DNA from 4 places in the Ruegeria sp. AD6 genome. Region 1 is predicted to be linked to each of the others. Evidence: riboswitches for the same ligand, from Rfam matches in the RefSeq annotation. Region 1 holds a riboswitch; each other region holds the start of a gene.

Region 1 (4,144 bases):
GGCGCGAGCGGCGGTCCTCGCCGGGCTCCCATGGGCGGTCATATTGGTGACGCACGCGCGCGCCAACGGCCTGCACCAGCAGACGCATGGGCTTGCCCTGAACGGCGGCATAACCTTTGACGCGCAGGATGTTCAGCTCATTCGCCAGACGTTCGATCTTGGCAACCAGATCGGCGGGTTCGGTCTGTTCCGGCAGTTCGACGATGATGCTTTCGAAATCGTCATGCTCGTGGTCGTGGTGGCCGTCGTGATGCGACGGTCGAGCGTCCATGTCATCCTCGGCGGCGGCCTCAAGGCCCAGCACGACGCGCACGTCCACGGCACCTTCGGCCACTTCAACCACGGGCAGAGGGCGCGGGGCTTCGGCCGCGATGATTTCTTTGGCTTTCGCCACACCTTCGGGACCGGCCAGATCGGGTTTGGTCAGCAGGATGATGTCGGCGCAGGAAATCTGATCCTCGAACACCTCGGACAGGGGCGTTTCGTGGTCGATCGAGTCATCGGCCAGACGCTGCGCATCCACAGCTTCGACATTCGGCGCGAAGCGACCGGCGGCGACAGCCTCGGCATCGGCCAGAGCGATCACGCCATCCACGGTGATTTTCGACCGGATATCGGGCCAGTCGAACGCCTTGAGCAGCGGTTTCGGCAGGGCGAGGCCTGAGGTTTCGATCAGGATGTGATCGGGGCGCGGCTCCAGCGCCATCAGCGCCTCAATGGTGGGGATGAAATCATCAGCCACGGTGCAGCATATGCAGCCATTGGCCAGTTCCATGATGTTTTCCGCCGGGCAATCCGGGATCGCGCAGGATTTCAGGATGTCGCCATCGACGCCCACATCGCCAAATTCGTTGACCACCACGGCCAGACGCTTGCCCTGCGGGTTCTGCATCAGATGCTTGACCAGCGTCGTTTTGCCCGAACCCAGAAAGCCGGTGATCACAGTGACGGGGAGTTTTTCGAGATTGCTCATTTCAGGGCTCCAATCGGGGGAATACGGGCCGCACAGTTTTTGCGGAAATGTTCGGTGCGCTCGCGCCATTTGACCAGACCGTCCTCGGTCGCGAGGTATTTGGTGACACCGTCGACGATGGTTTCGACATGGTCGGTCTCATTGAGGTTCTCATAGACAAAGGTCCAGCGATCCGGCCCGCCGCGCAGCACGATGGAACAGCCCTGATCGCAGTTCGACAGGCATTCTACGGCTTTCAGCGTGACGCCCTCGGGCAGATCCGCCTGTTCCAGCGCTTTGTGCAGCAATGTGCCAGGGCGCTGATCATCATCCTCGATGGGCAGCCCACGGCGGCAGGTGGTGCAGACCAGCAGCTCGACCGGCGCAGTCTCGGTCATGTCTCTCATCCCCCCAAATCCTCTTCGCGGGGGACGGGGTTTCATGCGGGCCACGCGATGCACATGGACCCGACACCGGAACACCCCGCCCGGTTTCAACTTCGGGTGCTGGCAGGTCTCCCGGCTTGCGGATGTCAGAGGCCCGGTTCGTCTGGCTCCTCTGTCGGATGTCCCGCCTTCCCGGCTTTGCAGCCAGTGGCATTGGGCACCCTCTCCGGTCACGGTCGCGGGGGCGGCTGCGTTTGGCGGATAACCCGTTGACGCATTCCCTTTTCATCGGCTGTCGCCGACACCAACGACAGGGACATGCGGCACGTGCGGGCAGGTTGTCAAGCGCGATGCGACCACCATCGCGTGGCTAGGATGAAAAGCGACCTGCCAGCGTCGCTGGGCGGCATGACGCGGTGCCCGCGACATGGTCGCATACCGGAAATCACGCAGGGAGACGCGAATAATGAAAGTTGGGTTCATCGGACTTGGAAATGTGGGCGGAAAACTCTCGGGCTCGTTGCTGCGCAACGGGATCGACCTGACGGTCCATGACCTCAATGCAGACCTGGTGGCAGAATTCGTCGAAAAGGGCGCAAGGGCCGCCGAAAGCCCGGCCCAGCTGATGCGCGATTGCGACGCGGTGATCACCTGCTTGCCATCGCCTGCCGCCTCGGACGCTGTCATGCAGGAGATGTTGCCCGAGGTCGGCCCCGGCAAAATCTGGATGGAGATGTCCACCACCGACGAGGCCGAGGCCAAGCGGCTGGGTGCCTTGGTCATCGAGCGGGGCGGGGCGGCGGTTGATTGCCCGGTTTCCGGCGGATGCCACCGGGCGGCAACCGGCAATATCTCGATCTTCGCGGGTTGCGACCGGGATACCTTTGAGCGAATCCTGCCCTTCCTGACAACGATGGGCCGTCGGGTGTTGCATACGGGCGATCTGGGCTCGGCCTCGGTTCTGAAAGTTCTGACCAACTATCTGGCAACCGCCAACCTGATCACCTGCGCCGAAGCGCTGGTGACCGCCAAAGCCGCCGGGATGGACCTGAACACGACCTATGAGGCGATCAAAATCTCGTCCGGTACGTCGTTTGTGCATGAGACCGAAAGCCAGGTCATCCTGAACGGTTCGCGGGATATTTCCTTCACAATGGACCTTGTCAAAAAGGATATCGGCCTGTTTCAGGACGTCGCCGACCGCGCGGGTGTCCCACTTGAGATCAACCCGATCATGATCAAGATCTTCGAGGACGGCATCGCACGCTACGGCGAACGCGAACTGTCGCCCAACATCATCAAACGCCTGGAAGACGCCACCGGCCTCGACATCCGCGCGCCCGGCTTTCCACCTGAAATGCAGGACGATGAACCTGAAGAACCGGGTTATGAGGTTATCCCGGCGGGGCGCGATTCCTAAGAGAGGCGCGCTTTCGTCTTTGCGTCGCGAGGTGGAGGTATTGAAGGAAGTGGAGGCGAGTACCGGAATCGAACCGGTGTACACGGATTTGCAATCCAATACTTTATCGTTATTAAACAATAATTTAGATCGAAAAAAGTATCAAGACAAAGCTGGAACTATCAGTGAACATGATACCGGTGAAACAGGGGGTTTTCCTGCGGTTCTGACGCCGGTTTGGGGCGCTCGATGAGCCGCCATAGTTTTGATCCTGACATTGCCGCGTTGGTAGGGCTAAACGCGGCTGTGATTTTCCAGAACATCACCTTCTGGATCGAGAAGAACCAAGCCAACCGGCGCAATCTTCGGGATGGGCGCTATTGGACCTACAACTCAATCTCTGCATTTGCCGAGCTGTTTCCTTACTTGACCGAAAAGCAGATCCGCACAGCGCTGGATAAGCTGCTTACATCAAAGCTGATCCTGAAGGGAAATTTTAGCGATGACCGTTATGATCGAACGTGCTGGTATGCGTTGGGCGATTGCATTTGCCCAAATGGGCAGATCGAGAAGACCAAATGGGAAAATGATACATTTGCCCGAGAGGGCAAGCCGTCTGCCCCTGAGGGCAAATCATGTAAGAACAGATATAAACCAAATATAAATCCATATCCTTCGCGAGAGGTGGAAACGGATAATGAAGCTGAGAAAATCTTGGCGACATATCCCGAAGATCGCATTCGCCGGAAAACGGATTGCTTGCTGGCGATTCGGGAGATCCTGACGAATGATGTTGCTGCTGGCGACCTGATTGAGGCGGTTCAGGCCTATGCCAGTGAAAGCGCGGGGTTCACCCGTTCCAAGGTTTGTTTTTCGGATAACTGGTTCAACTCTGTTCGTTGGCAGAGGTATGTTCAAGAAGCCCAGATCCAGCGAGAGGACGCTAAAGCCAAAGAGGCCGAGGCGCTGAAAGGGCTGGCGGTTTGGATCACAGATCGCAGTCCGCTTTGTCGGCACATTTCGCCCAGCCAGATCACGGCGCTTTTGGCCGCTAAACTGGTGACGCCGTTGCAGATTCAGGCAGCAGGGCTTGGCTGATGGGTAAAACAGAACCGTTTTCAGTGCAAAGAGCAAGGCGACCCATGTCATACGCTGATGCTTCTGACATGGGACCTTGCGAGGGGTGGCAAGCCTCCCCTTCGAACCCCACCGGCGGGGGCAAGCCCCACGCCAAAGCAGCTCTGACCGATACATTTGTCTTTCGGTGCAGCACCGCCGAAAAGGCTGGGTTACGCGCGAAGGCTGAGGCGGCTGGCGTACCTGCTGCAACTCTCTTGCGTGAGGCGCTTGGCCTGACTGAGGCGCGTCGTCGAAAGACCATGCCACGCGTTGATCCGGCCTTGACGC
Region 2 (4,144 bases), on a different contig from region 1:
GGCCCGTTTGAGCCATGTCAGTTCAGCCCCGGATGCATGGCCGAAACCATCTTTTCGATGGCGTCTATGTTTGCCGGTCCCGGTGTCAGCTCTTCATAGCGCAAACCGATCCAGCGTTCGTTCTTGACGGCATCAGTCAGGGACATGGCCGGATGCTCTTGCAGGAACTTGAACGTGTCCTCGGCGCCGTTTCCGGTCTGATAGTCTAGCAGGACCAGAAATTCGGGGTTTGCGGCGGCCACTGCTTCCCATGAGGTGCGGCCCCAGCTGGTGTCCATGTCGTGGGTGACGCTGACACCGCCTGCGGCCTCGATCATGGCGTCGGGAATGGCGAATTTACCGGCGGTAAAGGGCGCATCGGCGGGACCGTCCAGCAGGAAGACGCGGGGTTTCGGCAGGTCTGCGGTTTTGGATTCGATGGCCGCCAGCTGGTCTTTCCAGCCCGAAACCAACGCTTCGGCCTTGTCTTCCACATGCATCACCTTGCCCAGACGCAGCACGTCATCGAACAGAAGGTCCATGCTGGCTTCGGGGCGGTCCTTGTTCAGGTGAACGCAGCTTTCGGTCAGGACCATGGTTTTGATGCCAAAGGGTTCCAGCGTGTCGGGGGTGACTTCGCCACCCGGCTGCATGCCGTAATACCAACCGGCAAAGAACATATCCGGCTCGACCGCGACCAGATTTTCGACGGTGGGGTATTTGGGCGCCAGTTCCGGGATGTCACCGCGTTTTGCATCGAAATCCGGGCTGGTCTTGTACCAGCCGGTAATGCCGGTCAGGCCGACAATCTTGTCCTGCAAACCCAGCGCAAAGGCCATGTCGGTCATGTTCATGTCGTGCACGACAATCCGCTCGGGCGTGCCGTCGAACACCAGTGGTTCTCCGCAATTGTCGACGGTCACTTCATGTGCCGCCGCACCACTCGCGAGGCCCGAAACAAGGACTACGGACCAGAATTTCTGCATCATCAAATTCTCCTGTTAAGATGACAGCTTTCGTTTTCGGATATCCAGCGCCGGGATCACGCGCCCTTCGTGCTGGAAACACAGGTAGTCAACGCCAAACGTATCGCGCACACGCTCGGGTGTTAGAACTTCGGGAACCGGGCCGAAGCCGGTCATGCGGGTTGCCTTCATCAAAGCGACATGGGTGGCGAATTCGGGGATCATGACCAGATCGTGCACGATCATCACAACCGTCACGCCCAGTTCGGCCACCAGCGACAGCATGTGGCCCTTGGCGTCGGGGTCGAGGTGGTTTGTCGGCTCGTCCAGAAACAGCAGCGATGGCCTTTGCGCCAGGGCCCGTGCGATATGCGCCCGCTGACGTTCGCCGCCGGACAGACGTTGCATCGGTTTATCGGCCAGCGGGACCAGTTCGGCGATCTGAAGCACCCGCTCCAGATCGACCTTATGATCCTCGGCGGACCGGTCGGCCTGAATCGGGATCTGCCCAAGGGCCACATAGTCGCGCAGTTTCAACCTGCCGTCAGGCAGTTCCTGCTGCCCGACCACGGCGATGGTGCGTGCCCGTTCCGGGGCAGACAATTGGCGCAGGCTTTGCCCCTTGATCGTCACATCACCAAGGGCCAGACGTTCGAGGCCGCAAAGCAGGTTCAACAGCGTGGTTTTCCCGGCCCCGTTCGGCCCGGCAATGGCCAGGATCGACCCCTCGTCCAACGAGAAGTTGACATCCTGTAGCAACACATCCCCATTCAGGGCGTAGTATTCGAGCCCCTTGGCAACTAGAAAACTCATATCTCGCCCTTTGTCGAAAGGCGCGGCAGACGGGCCAGAGTTTTGTAAAGCAGGTCAGGGGGCCGGTCGGTTGCGCTGGTCCAGCCGTCGTTGCTGTCGCGGAACTGACGGGCGAAGGCGGCAATCGCGTCCAGATCGGCGGGGCTTTGGATATCGCCGAACAGATACTGCGCCTTGCCTTCGGCTTGCAGCCCAACGGTCATGGGGCGTTCGCACCCTGCCATGCAGGCAATCAACCGGGTCGCAAACTCCGGTGGTAGGGTTGCGTCCAAACTGGCCTTGGCTGCCTTGGCTTCGATTTCACCCTGACAGGTCGAACAGATCAGGACGAAGTGGTCAGCTTGGGATGACATGGCTGTCCCCGCTGCGGAAACCGCGCGAAAAGAAGACGCCACGCCCGCAGGCGAAAAATTGAGCCATCAAATCCTCCTTCCAGGACGCCCCGCCCCGGGTTGGTTGCACAGGTGATGGCAGGTCTCCTGACTTGCGGGTCGTGGCTTGGCCAACCTTCCCGACCTGTTCAGGCCAGTGGTGATTTGGCGTCGCTCTGCGCTTACAGTTGCGGGGGCAGTCACGGATTTGGCCGCAGGGCCGCACCGTATTCCCATTTTCATCCCGCAGGCATCGCTACGGGAACCATCGCTGGTCAGCTAGTCTGTCGCGGATTTAATTGTCAAGCGTTCTGGCCGAGATTTTGGCGACGCGGACTGAGTGTTTAGTAGTCCGCAACCAGCAAAAATTCCGGCGCTGCGTCCTCTTCAATGGTCGCGAACCGGGGGATCGGTTGCTCGAACACATTGTCCGTGTGGTCGTCATTGACGGTTGAGACTTCACCGATCAGACAATCGTCACGCTCGGCCCAGAAGGCATGCCAGATACCGGGCATCAGGGTAACGCTTTCGCCGGGTTTCAAGCGCAGCAATTCGCCGGGCGTGATGGTCACGTCGCAGCCATCGCTGGGCACAACAACCGGATTGTCGCGATCAATGCCGCCTTCGGGGTCTGAGGCGTAGATCTCCATCACCAGATCACCGCCACCCCGGTTGATGATGTCCTCGGCCTTGATGATATGGCGGTGCATCGGAGACAATTGTTTGTCGCGCGAAATCAGCAGTTTCTCGGCATAGAGCATACCGCGACCCTGGTTCAGATCATTCACGTCGCCATTGCGCAGGGTGAACAGGAACAGGCCCAGCTCATCAAACTTGCCCTGACCGTAATCGGTAATGTCCCAGCCCAACCCTCGGGCGCGGATCGTGTCGGCCTTTGCGCTGCGCATCTGATCAGGGGACCAGTCGGCGAAGGGCGGCAGGACCGCGCCGAAGGATTTGATGAAGGCCTGCGCCTCGGTCTTGATGTCGTTGATGTCGGATCGTTTCATGTCGGTTCCCTCGTGGGATCAAAGCTCATGCGCCCAGGGCGGATTTGCCCCGGCGCGGGATACGGTGACGGCGGCGACATCGGCGCCCAGGGACAAAGCCGCGCGCAGGCTATCAGGTGTCAAGGCGCGCAGGCCCTCTTTGCTCAGGTGCCCGGCGCGGTGGAGTTCGGCCAAAACGCCCGCGTTGAACGTATCGCCGGCGCCCACAGTATCGATAACCTGCACCGGTTTGACCGCCACCGAGGTCTCGGACCCGTCCGCCAGATAGCCTGTCGCCCCCTGACTGCCGCGTGTCACAATCACCACGGACGGCCCGGCCTTCAGCAACAAGGGCACCTTCTCGGCATGGGTTTCCGGCCCGGGAATGATCCAATCCAGATCCTCGTCCGAAACCTTAACGATATCGGCCTGAGCGATCATGCGATTCAGGCGGGTGCGATAGCGGGTCTGGTCCTTGATGAATCCCGGCCGGATATTTGGGTCCAGCATCACCGCGCGGTCGCCGCCATGACGGTCGAGCAGCGCGGCATAGGCATCGGCACAGGGTTCACAGGCCAGACTGATCCCCCCCAGATACAGGGTCGAGGTCGCCAGCAATTGCTGCGGCACATCCTCGGGCTGCAACATTCGCCCCGCCGTGTTTTCATCAACAAAATTGTACGAGGCATGCCCATCCACCAGCTTCACAAAAGCCAAAGTGGTCGGGCGGTCGCTGACAATCACATGCGAGGTGTCCACATGGCTTGCCTTCAGCGTGTCCGCCAATTGCGCGCCAAACATATCCGAGGACAGGCCCGTCAGCATCCCCACCGGCGCGCCCAAGCGCCCCAGCGCGATGGCCGTGTTGAAAATTGCGCCGCCGGAATGGGGCACATAGCCCTGCGCGCCCGAATTGGTCGGTTCGGCGATCATGTCGATCAGGGCTTCGCCACAACACAGGATCATCCCGCGGTCCTTCTTTGGAAATGGTCACACGGTTTTACCGCATGAGCGCATTTTTGCAGAA
Region 3 (4,144 bases), on a different contig from region 1:
CCGGCCATCAAAGGGCCTTCGATAACGTGCAAGGGACGTTCGGCATTGACGCGCGCGGCCTCGGTGTCTTCTTCGATGAACTCGGTGATGCCGTTGACCAGCGCATGCTCCAGCCGTTTCTCGACCGGCCAGTCGCGCCAGGCAAGGTCCCGGACCTTCTCTTCGCGCTTGTCGCCACGGAAACGTTCGGCGATGTCCAGCAGGTTCTCGGTCGCGCTGCCGCCGGATTTCGGCTGGCGGTTCAGGACCACATCCTCGCATGCTTCGCGCAGGTCGGGATCGATCTGGTCATAGACCGCTAGTTGGCCCGCATTGACGATGCCCATATCCATCCCGGCCTGAATGGCATGGTACAGGAACACCGCATGCATCGCCTCGCGCACCGGTTCATTGCCACGAAAGCTGAAAGACAGGTTCGACACCCCGCCCGAGACATGTGCATGGGGCAGGTTCTGACTTATCCAGCGGGTCGCCTCGATGAAATCGACGCCGTAATTGTCGTGTTCCTCGATTCCCGTGGCGACGGCAAAGATGTTGGGGTCAAAGATGATGTCTTCGGGTGGGAACCCCATATCCTCGACCAGAATGCGATAAGCGCGGGCGCAAATCTCGGTCTTGCGCTCGAAGGTGTCGGCCTGACCGGCCTCGTCAAAGGCCATGACCACCAAAGCAGCCCCATAGGCCAGACACAGACCCGCGTGATGGCGAAACGCCTCTTCGCCCTCTTTCAGGCTGATCGAGTTCACCACAGGCTTTCCCTGCACGCATTGCAGCCCGGCCTCGATCACCTCCCACTTCGAGCTGTCGATCATGATTGGCACGCGGGCGATATCGGGCTCGGACGCGACAAGGTTCAGGTATTCGACCATCGCCTGTTTGCTGTCGATCAGCCCTTCATCCATGTTGATGTCGATGATCTGAGCGCCGTTTTCCACCTGATCCCGCGCAACGTCCAGCGCGGCGGCATAGTCGCGGTTCACGATCAGCTTGCGAAACCGGGCCGAGCCGGTGACGTTGGTCCGCTCACCCACATTCACAAAGGGGATGTCGGGCGTCAGGAGAAAAGGCTCCAGCCCTGAGAGGCGCAGGTGACGGGTCATGCTGGTACCTTTCTGGGGGCAAAAGGGGCAACCGCTTCGGCAATCGCGCGAATATGGTCGGGTGTGGTGCCGCAGCAACCGCCGACCACGTTGACGATGCCATCGCGGGCAAACTCTTCGACCTGAGCGGCGGTCTGGTCCGGGGTTTCGTCATACTGTCCGAACTCATTCGGCAGGCCCGCATTGGGGTAGGCGCAGGTCAGGGCGGTAGCCACGCCCGAAATCTCGGCCATATGCGGGCGCATGGATGCAGCGCCAAGGGCGCAGTTCAGCCCGACGGTGAAAGGGCGCGCATGGGCGACCGAGTGCCAGAAGGCGGTGGGCGTCTGGCCAGAAAGCGTCCGGCCCGAGGCATCGGTGATCGTGCCCGAGATCATCAGCGGCAGGCGACGTCCGGCCTTGGCGAAGCTCTCGAAAGCCGCAAAAATCGCCGCCTTGGCGTTCAGCGTGTCAAAGATCGTCTCGATCAGGATCAGGTCAGAGCCTCCTTCGATCAGCCCGTCGATCTGCTGGCCATAGGCTATGCGCAGATCATCAAAACTGACGGCGCGGTATCCGGGATCGTTCACATCCGGGCTGATCGAGGCCGTCCGGTTCGTCGGCCCCACAGCCCCGGCCACAAACCGGGGTTTGCCGTCCTCAGCCGTGGCCCGGTCCGCCGCGCGCCGCGCCACCTGCGCGCCTGCGACGTTCAGATCATGCACCGCAGCCTCCAGCCCGTAATCGGCCTGCGCGATGGTTGTTGAGGAAAAAGTGTTGGTTTCAAGGATGTCCGCCCCGGCCATTGCGAATTCATACTGTATATCCTCAACCGCCTGCGGCTGGGTCAGCACCAACAGGTCGTTGTTGCCCTGTTGCGGATGATCCGGGTGATAGTGATGCCGACAGCCGGGGCCATGGATGTGACCGTTGGCGGTAAAATCCTCTTCGGTCATGTTCAGCGTCTGGATCATTGTGCCCATGGCCCCGTCAAGGATCAGGATGCGCTGGGCAGCCAATGCGCGCAGCGTCGCGAGCGCGGGTGTGTCGGGCAAGGTAAAGTCAAGCATTCGCGGTATCCAATCGGCTGTGTTGGCCGAAGGTATAGCGCGTTGGCATTATGAGGTGAAATGATTGTTATTCGACAAAATTATGAGCTTGCATCATAATGTGTCTTGTTCGGCGCGCAAATCCAACCGAGTCACCAATAAGCAGCCAAAGCATTGCCCGGCCAAAATCGTCCAAAATGCGGGCGATGGCACAAGCTGAATTGCCCGCATGAGGTTACAAGGCGGCGCGGCGCGCGCGATGGCCCCCTCGGCGCTGTTTTGCGGGCAGGGCCAGGAACAATGGTTCCAGGGGCATCTGCATGGATCGGGCCAGCAAGTCGCAGAACACAGCGATGGCGGGTGAAGTCTCGGCAAACGGTTTGGCCTTGGCCAAAGCAATCCGTGCCTGCGCATGGTAGTTTGCCGAACCGGGCAGGCCGCCCAGCCATTGCATATAGCCCATCTGCCCCAGTTCTTGCGCGCGCTGCGGTGGCACGTGGCCGGTATCCAGTTGGGAAATGGTCAGGTCAAGCATAACGACGCCCTCCGCGCTTTTGGGCGGCCTGTGGGGGCATCAACAGTGATGTCTGGCCAGTGCGGTCCATCTCTTGTCGCTCCGTCCACGGGCACCCCGCCCGAGTTAAGGTGACTGCGGCACATATGCGCCTGAGATGGCAGGTCTCCTGACTTGCGGTTCATCGCTGTCCCCGTCCTTCCCGGACAACCCAAGCGGGGTCATCCAGTGGTCTGTCGGGGGTCGCTCGCCGCTTACAGTTGCGGGGGCAGTTGCGGCCTTGGGCGTTTGCCCGCACCGCATTCCCTTTTCAGCCGACTCAGAGCGTCGGACACCATCGGCTGCACAGTCTCATAAGGCCAGAGCCCTGTCTACTGGTGCCAGCAAAGCACGCAGCGTCGGATTGCAACCCGGAAGGAATTGAATCCAAATCAAACTGCGAAACCCCTCTAATCCCGAGAGCGGGACCAGCGCACCAGAAGACTGGCCGCGATGGGCGCGCCGATGATCACCAGAACGATCCGTGTCAGGTGGTGGGTAATGACAAACCCGAGATCCGCGCCCGAGACGATGGCCAAGACCGTCATTTCAGCCTGCCCGCCGGGGGCATAGGCTAGGAAGGCCTCAATCGGTTGCCCGAACCCCAACGTGGTCACAAGGGCCGTGAAGGCCGCCGCAAGTATGGCCAACACAACAACATAGGCGCAGCCCGCCGCCACAACTTTGCGCAGCTCGACCCATGTGACACCGATAAATTTTACGCCGATGGTGCAGCCGATAAAGAATTGCGCGACAAGGATCGCCTCGCGCGGTGGGCGGGTGTGGATGAAATCGCCCAGTGACAAGGCCGCAGTCAGGATCATCGGGCCCAGAATGGACGCTCCGAACAGGCCGATCCGCTCACCGCCTTTCCAGCCGACAATGGCGGCGACGACCATCAGCGCCAGTTCGTGCAAGGGCAGGTCGCGGGCGGGTTCGCCAATGGGGTTGGTCAGGTCAGCGTCGTAGAACAGGGTCAGGAACAACGGGGCGAGCGTCACGATGATCAGCACGCGCGTGCCATGGATCAGGGACAGGGCGCGCGGATTGGCACCGGCCTCGGTGCCGAAGATGATCATGTCCTGCAACCCGCCGGGCATCGCGGCGTAAAAGGCCGTTTTGTCGTCAAAGCCCCAGACCTTGCGAAAGAACGGCACCCCGACCAAAGCGATCAATAGGATGAAGGGCGGGATCAGAGCAATTGACGCTGCCATTTTCGGCAGTTGGCCAAACAGATCAGGCGTGATCGAAGCCCCCACCGCCACGCCCAGGATGGTACGCGCCGCGACCGAGATTTGCCCGAACCCCTCCATCGGCGCATGCGCCAGTGCCGCAATCAGGCAGGTGGTCATGGGGCCGAACAGAAAGGGCAGGGGCAGGCCCAGTATCCAGAACACGACCGTTCCCAGCACGGCAAGGCCGAAGGTGATGGCCCGCCTTACGGGGCGGCTTGGGGATGTGGC
Region 4 (4,144 bases), on a different contig from region 1:
GAGACCCAATGGGTGATCTCGGCCAGATCACGCAGCACCGCCAGCGGGTCGGCCCCTTCGGCATATTGCGCGCTAAGCTCGGTCAAGGCCCCGGCGGCATCGCCGCGCAGGATCATATCCATCAGGTCCAGCACCCGGCCACGGTCGGCCAGTCCCAACATGGCGCGGACCTGATTGGCGGTAGTTTCCCCGGCCCCGTGCGAGATCGCCTGATCCAGCAGCGAGGTTGCATCCCGGGCAGACCCCTCGGCCGCGCGGGTGATCAAGGCCAGCGCGTCCTCGGCAATCTCGGCCCCTTCGGCGCTGGCGATCTTTTGCAGCAGGCCGATCATATCCTCGGGCTCGATCCGGCGCAGGTCGAAGCGTTGGCAGCGGGACAGAACCGTCACCGGCACCTTGCGGATTTCGGTGGTGGCGAAGATGAACTTCACATGCTCGGGCGGTTCCTCCAGCGTCTTGAGCAGCGCGTTGAAGGCGCTGGTCGAGAGCATGTGAACCTCGTCGATGATATAGATTTTATAGCGGGCCGAGGCGGCGCGGTAGCGGACGCTGTCGATGATCTCGCGAATATCATTGACGCCGGTACGGCTGGCGGCGTCCATCTCCATCACGTCGACATGGCGGCCTTCCATGATCGCGGTGCAATGTTCGCAGACGCCGCAGGGTTCGGTTGTGGGGCCGCCCGCACCATCGGGGCCGATGCAGTTCATGCCCTTGGCGATGATCCGCGCCGTGGTTGTCTTGCCGGTGCCGCGAATGCCGGTCATGACAAAGGCTTGCGCTATGCGGTCGGCTTCGAACGCATTCTTAAGCGTGCGCACCATGGCATCCTGCCCCACCAGATCAGCAAAGGTTTCCGGACGGTATTTGCGGGCGAGAACCTGATAGGCGGGGCTGTCTGTGTCGGTCATGTCTGCTCTGGCGGATTCGGGACGTCGTCGCAGCGTAGTGGCCGCTGCCGCCCGCGTCCACCGCAGGGTCGGGGAAATTTGGTTTGGAAAGACCCGAGATCGGCGTAAACTGGAATCTCAGTATTTTTGAAGCACATTTTACAAGCAGGCTTGGGTTTGGGAGGAAATCTTTGATGTCGCAACTGGTCGTCTACGCGCTGCAAGTCGGAGGCGGAACACTTGCGCTGACCTCGATGCCGGGACGCGGCGGAGATTACGCGGGCGATCTGGATACTATTGCGGATTGGAAACCCGGTCTTGTGATCTCGATGACCACGGAAGTTGAGATGCTGCAGGACGGGGCCCGGACCTTTGGCAGTGACATTCAGGGCCGCGCCAGCAGATGGGTTCATTTGCCGGTCGAGGATTTTGGCGCCCCGCCGCGCGCCGTTCAGGATCGGTGGGGGTCGGTCAGCGCATCGGCGCGGCAGGCTTTGTCCGGCGGTGGCCGGGTGCTGGTGCATTGCCGGGGTGGGTGCGGGCGATCCGGTATGGTGGTCTTGCGCCTGATGCTGGAATGCGGGGAACCGGCAGACAAGGCGCTGGCCCGGTTGCGGGCCCTGCGCCCCTGCGCGGTGGAAACCGACGAGCAGATGGCATGGGCCACGAATGCGACCCACGCACCTTTGGATGCGCGCTCAGGCTGATACCCGTGCCGGTTCCTGGACTGGTCTTGAAGGTCTCAGGGCCAAGACCTCAAGCATGGCGCAAGGTGTTCTTGGCAAGGCCCCGGACGGAAGGGCCGCGCATGTCTCGTCAAAAATCAGGTCGGCATATGTATCCAGCGTTTGGATCGGCGTGTCCGCCTCGGTCCCGCAGAAGATGCGTATCTGTTCAGGTCCTGCGCGAAAGCGGGCCATGCACCCTTGCGCGCAATGAGTCAGGTCGCTGCTGCCCTCGATTTCGAATCCTTCGCTGGTGACGTGGTCGGCCTTGTTCATTGCCTCGGCCAGCGCGCGCGCCATACGCGCCATTGCGGGGCAGGGCCCGCCTGTGCGTTGGCAAATGGTCGCCACGTATTTGTGGGTTTTTGTCTTCCAGATCATCCTGCGCCCTCCGCGCGGCGGACGGGGGCGTTGGCAGGCGGTTCAGCTATGCGCTGTCAGGACCTGCCCGGACACCCCGCCCGAGTTTCGGTTACGTTGATGATGGCAGGTCTCCTGACTTGCGTGTCGTCGCTTTGCCGACCTTCCCAGCCTTTCGGCCAGTGGCATTCCGGCATCGCTTACCGCTTACAGTTGCGGGGGCAGTCGCGGCCTTGGTTCGTTCCGGTTTGACCGGGCAGAACCGCACCGTGTTCCCTTTTCATCCCGACCCATTGTGTGGATCGGAAACCATCACACAACCGCTAGCGTCTGTTCGCTTGCTGAGTCAAGCGGGGTTTTGGGGGTCACGTCCACATGCCTTGTTTAAGGCGACGTGTGGTCAAGTGGCAGCAGGGTTGACTCGGCTGCGGGTTGTTGTGCCTCTTGGGCAGGTAAACCGATTGGTTCAGAAAGGCCCGCAGGTTCGATGTTGGACACGCAGCAGCACGTGAAGATCGAGGATTTCCAGTTTCCCGCTGGCCCGGCGCAGCTGTCGGCGCGACTGTATCGGCCTTTTACTGATCCCGACACGGTGGTGGTTCTGAACGGGGCGACCGGTGTGCCGCGCGACTACTACCAGCACTTTGCCCGGTGGTTGGCTGCCGAGCGTGGCATGGCCTGCCTGACGTATGACTATCGTGATTTCGGTCACTCTGTTTCCGGCCCCATGCGCGACTCGCAGGTCACGATGTCGGACTGGGCGCTGATCGATATGCCCGCAGCACGGGCCGAGATGCGCCGAAGGTTTCCCGACGCCCGGCAGTGGAGCATTGGTCATTCCGTCGGCGGAATGCTGGGGCCGATTCAGCCGGATATCGACCAGATCGACCGGATGATCTGTGTCTGCTCGGGGTTGGTGACGCTGTCCGATCACCCATGGCCCTATCGGGGGTTGGCCTGGGCGTTCTGGCATGGGCATGTACCGCTGCTTGTGAAAGCCCTGGGGTATCTGCCCGGCAAAGCCATTGGGTTCGGTGCCGATCTGCCGGGCTCTGTCTATTGGCAATGGCGCAGGTGGTGCACCGCACCTTTGAATTATGTGCCTGAGATCGGGCAAAAACTGCCACTGGCGCGCTGGGCGGATCTGGGTGTTCCGGTAGATCTGTTCACCAGCGACGACGATCAGACCGTCCCGCCACAAGCCGTATGGCGTCTGGTGGATCTGTATGGGCCGGACGCGCGGCGGCACCTGTTGTCACCCAAGGAGTTCGGAGTGAAAGAGATCGGCCATATCGGCGCATTTGCCCGCCGGAATTCGGCAATCTGGCCCCGGTTGGTTGCCTGATTGTGCTGATGAGCGGATACGTGGGGGAAAGGTGAGAGGTTGGACATCGACCCAAGCGGGGCTCGTTGTGGCTGCTTCCTTCCGGACCTGACCAGGTTGGCGAGGCGCTCGCCCGCGCCAACCTCTCAGCGCTTGATATAGGGAAGCCTGGGGAAAATGGCAACCCGTCAGAGTGTCAGCCGGATGCGTTCGAACCCCTGCGGGTCCGGGTCCAGAACGATAGGGTCGTAGTTCTGCAATTCGGGCAGGTACTTCAGCGCGCCGGGCCCGGTACTGAGGATTGCCTGAACCCCGGCCTGCGGCGTGAACGAAAACGGATGAACCGCCTGAGACAGCGGGTCGGCGGGCAGGTTCCCGGTCAGATAATCGCGGAGGATTCGCTTGATATCTATTGCGGGCAGGTTGATCGGCTCAGCCGTTTCCACAAACGGGAAATGCCCGCCACCATTGGCGCGGTAATTGTTGAGCGCGACCACAAAATCCTGATTGGGGTCAAGCGTAGACCCGTCAATTCTGGCCTGCCGGATGCGGCGGTGAGAATTGTCGATCAACTGCCCCCGAGCGTCAAACCGGGCCGGGTAGGACAGGTCGATCTGGTAGGTCAGGCCAAATAGAAGGTCGAAATTGTACCCAACCCGACCGGGGTCGATCAGATCGGTCTCGGCGTCGCGACGCAGGGTGTTGAAAAGACCCGCCGACATCTCAAGCCAGTCCAGCACCTGAGCGCCGCTGACCTTCACCGCCCTCAGCTCGTTCGGAAAGACGTAAAGGTCCGCAATGTGGCGCAAACAAACCTCGCCCGCCGGGACATCGGTATAATAGCG

What was found. A riboswitch is a leader RNA that binds a small molecule or an ion and turns the genes downstream of it on or off. The one in region 1 is predicted to bind cobalamin.
Region 2: linked by a shared signal. The riboswitch ahead of ACR0KJ_RS11045 (DUF1636 family protein) and the one ahead of ACR0KJ_RS06605 (DUF1636 family protein) in region 1 are both predicted to bind cobalamin.
Region 3: linked by a shared signal. The riboswitch ahead of ACR0KJ_RS08070 (hypothetical protein) and the one ahead of ACR0KJ_RS06605 (DUF1636 family protein) in region 1 are both predicted to bind cobalamin.
Region 4: linked by a shared signal. The riboswitch ahead of ACR0KJ_RS17950 (hypothetical protein) and the one ahead of ACR0KJ_RS06605 (DUF1636 family protein) in region 1 are both predicted to bind cobalamin.

Annotation. Positions count from the first base shown of each region.
Region 1 covers NZ_JBQFZQ010000001.1:1,339,955-1,344,098, reverse strand. Annotated here, with positions in the region: gene cobW (cobalamin biosynthesis protein CobW) at 1-973, opposite strand, end outside; gene ACR0KJ_RS06605 (DUF1636 family protein) at 970-1,350, opposite strand; cobalamin riboswitch at 1,444-1,662, opposite strand; gene ACR0KJ_RS06600 (NAD(P)-dependent oxidoreductase) at 1,766-2,758, shown strand; gene ACR0KJ_RS06595 (hypothetical protein) at 2,987-3,835, shown strand; gene ACR0KJ_RS06590 (plasmid mobilization protein) at 3,880-4,144, shown strand, end outside.
Region 2 covers NZ_JBQFZQ010000004.1:164,323-168,466, forward strand. Annotated here, with positions in the region: gene ACR0KJ_RS11030 (iron ABC transporter permease) at 1-16, opposite strand, end outside; gene ACR0KJ_RS11035 (ABC transporter substrate-binding protein) at 18-968, opposite strand; gene ACR0KJ_RS11040 (ABC transporter ATP-binding protein) at 981-1,757, opposite strand; gene ACR0KJ_RS11045 (DUF1636 family protein) at 1,754-2,110, opposite strand; cobalamin riboswitch at 2,210-2,413, opposite strand; gene ACR0KJ_RS11050 (D-lyxose/D-mannose family sugar isomerase) at 2,473-3,138, opposite strand; gene ACR0KJ_RS11055 (carbohydrate kinase family protein) at 3,157-4,083, opposite strand; gene ACR0KJ_RS11060 (glucokinase) at 4,118-4,144, opposite strand, start outside.
Region 3 covers NZ_JBQFZQ010000002.1:233,423-237,566, reverse strand. Annotated here, with positions in the region: gene metH (methionine synthase) at 1-1,100, opposite strand, end outside; gene ACR0KJ_RS08075 (homocysteine S-methyltransferase family protein) at 1,097-2,149, opposite strand; gene ACR0KJ_RS08070 (hypothetical protein) at 2,364-2,663, opposite strand; cobalamin riboswitch at 2,785-2,996, opposite strand; gene ACR0KJ_RS08065 (AbrB family transcriptional regulator) at 3,092-4,144, opposite strand, start outside.
Region 4 covers NZ_JBQFZQ010000012.1:47,370-51,513, reverse strand. Annotated here, with positions in the region: gene ACR0KJ_RS17960 (DNA polymerase III subunit gamma/tau) at 1-911, opposite strand, end outside; gene ACR0KJ_RS17955 (protein-tyrosine phosphatase family protein) at 1,085-1,597, shown strand; gene ACR0KJ_RS17950 (hypothetical protein) at 1,589-1,996, opposite strand; cobalamin riboswitch at 2,084-2,304, opposite strand; gene ACR0KJ_RS17945 (alpha/beta hydrolase family protein) at 2,463-3,320, shown strand; RNA gene ffs (signal recognition particle sRNA small type) at 3,350-3,448, opposite strand; gene ACR0KJ_RS17935 (bifunctional 2',3'-cyclic-nucleotide 2'-phosphodiesterase/3'-nucleotidase) at 3,488-4,144, opposite strand, start outside.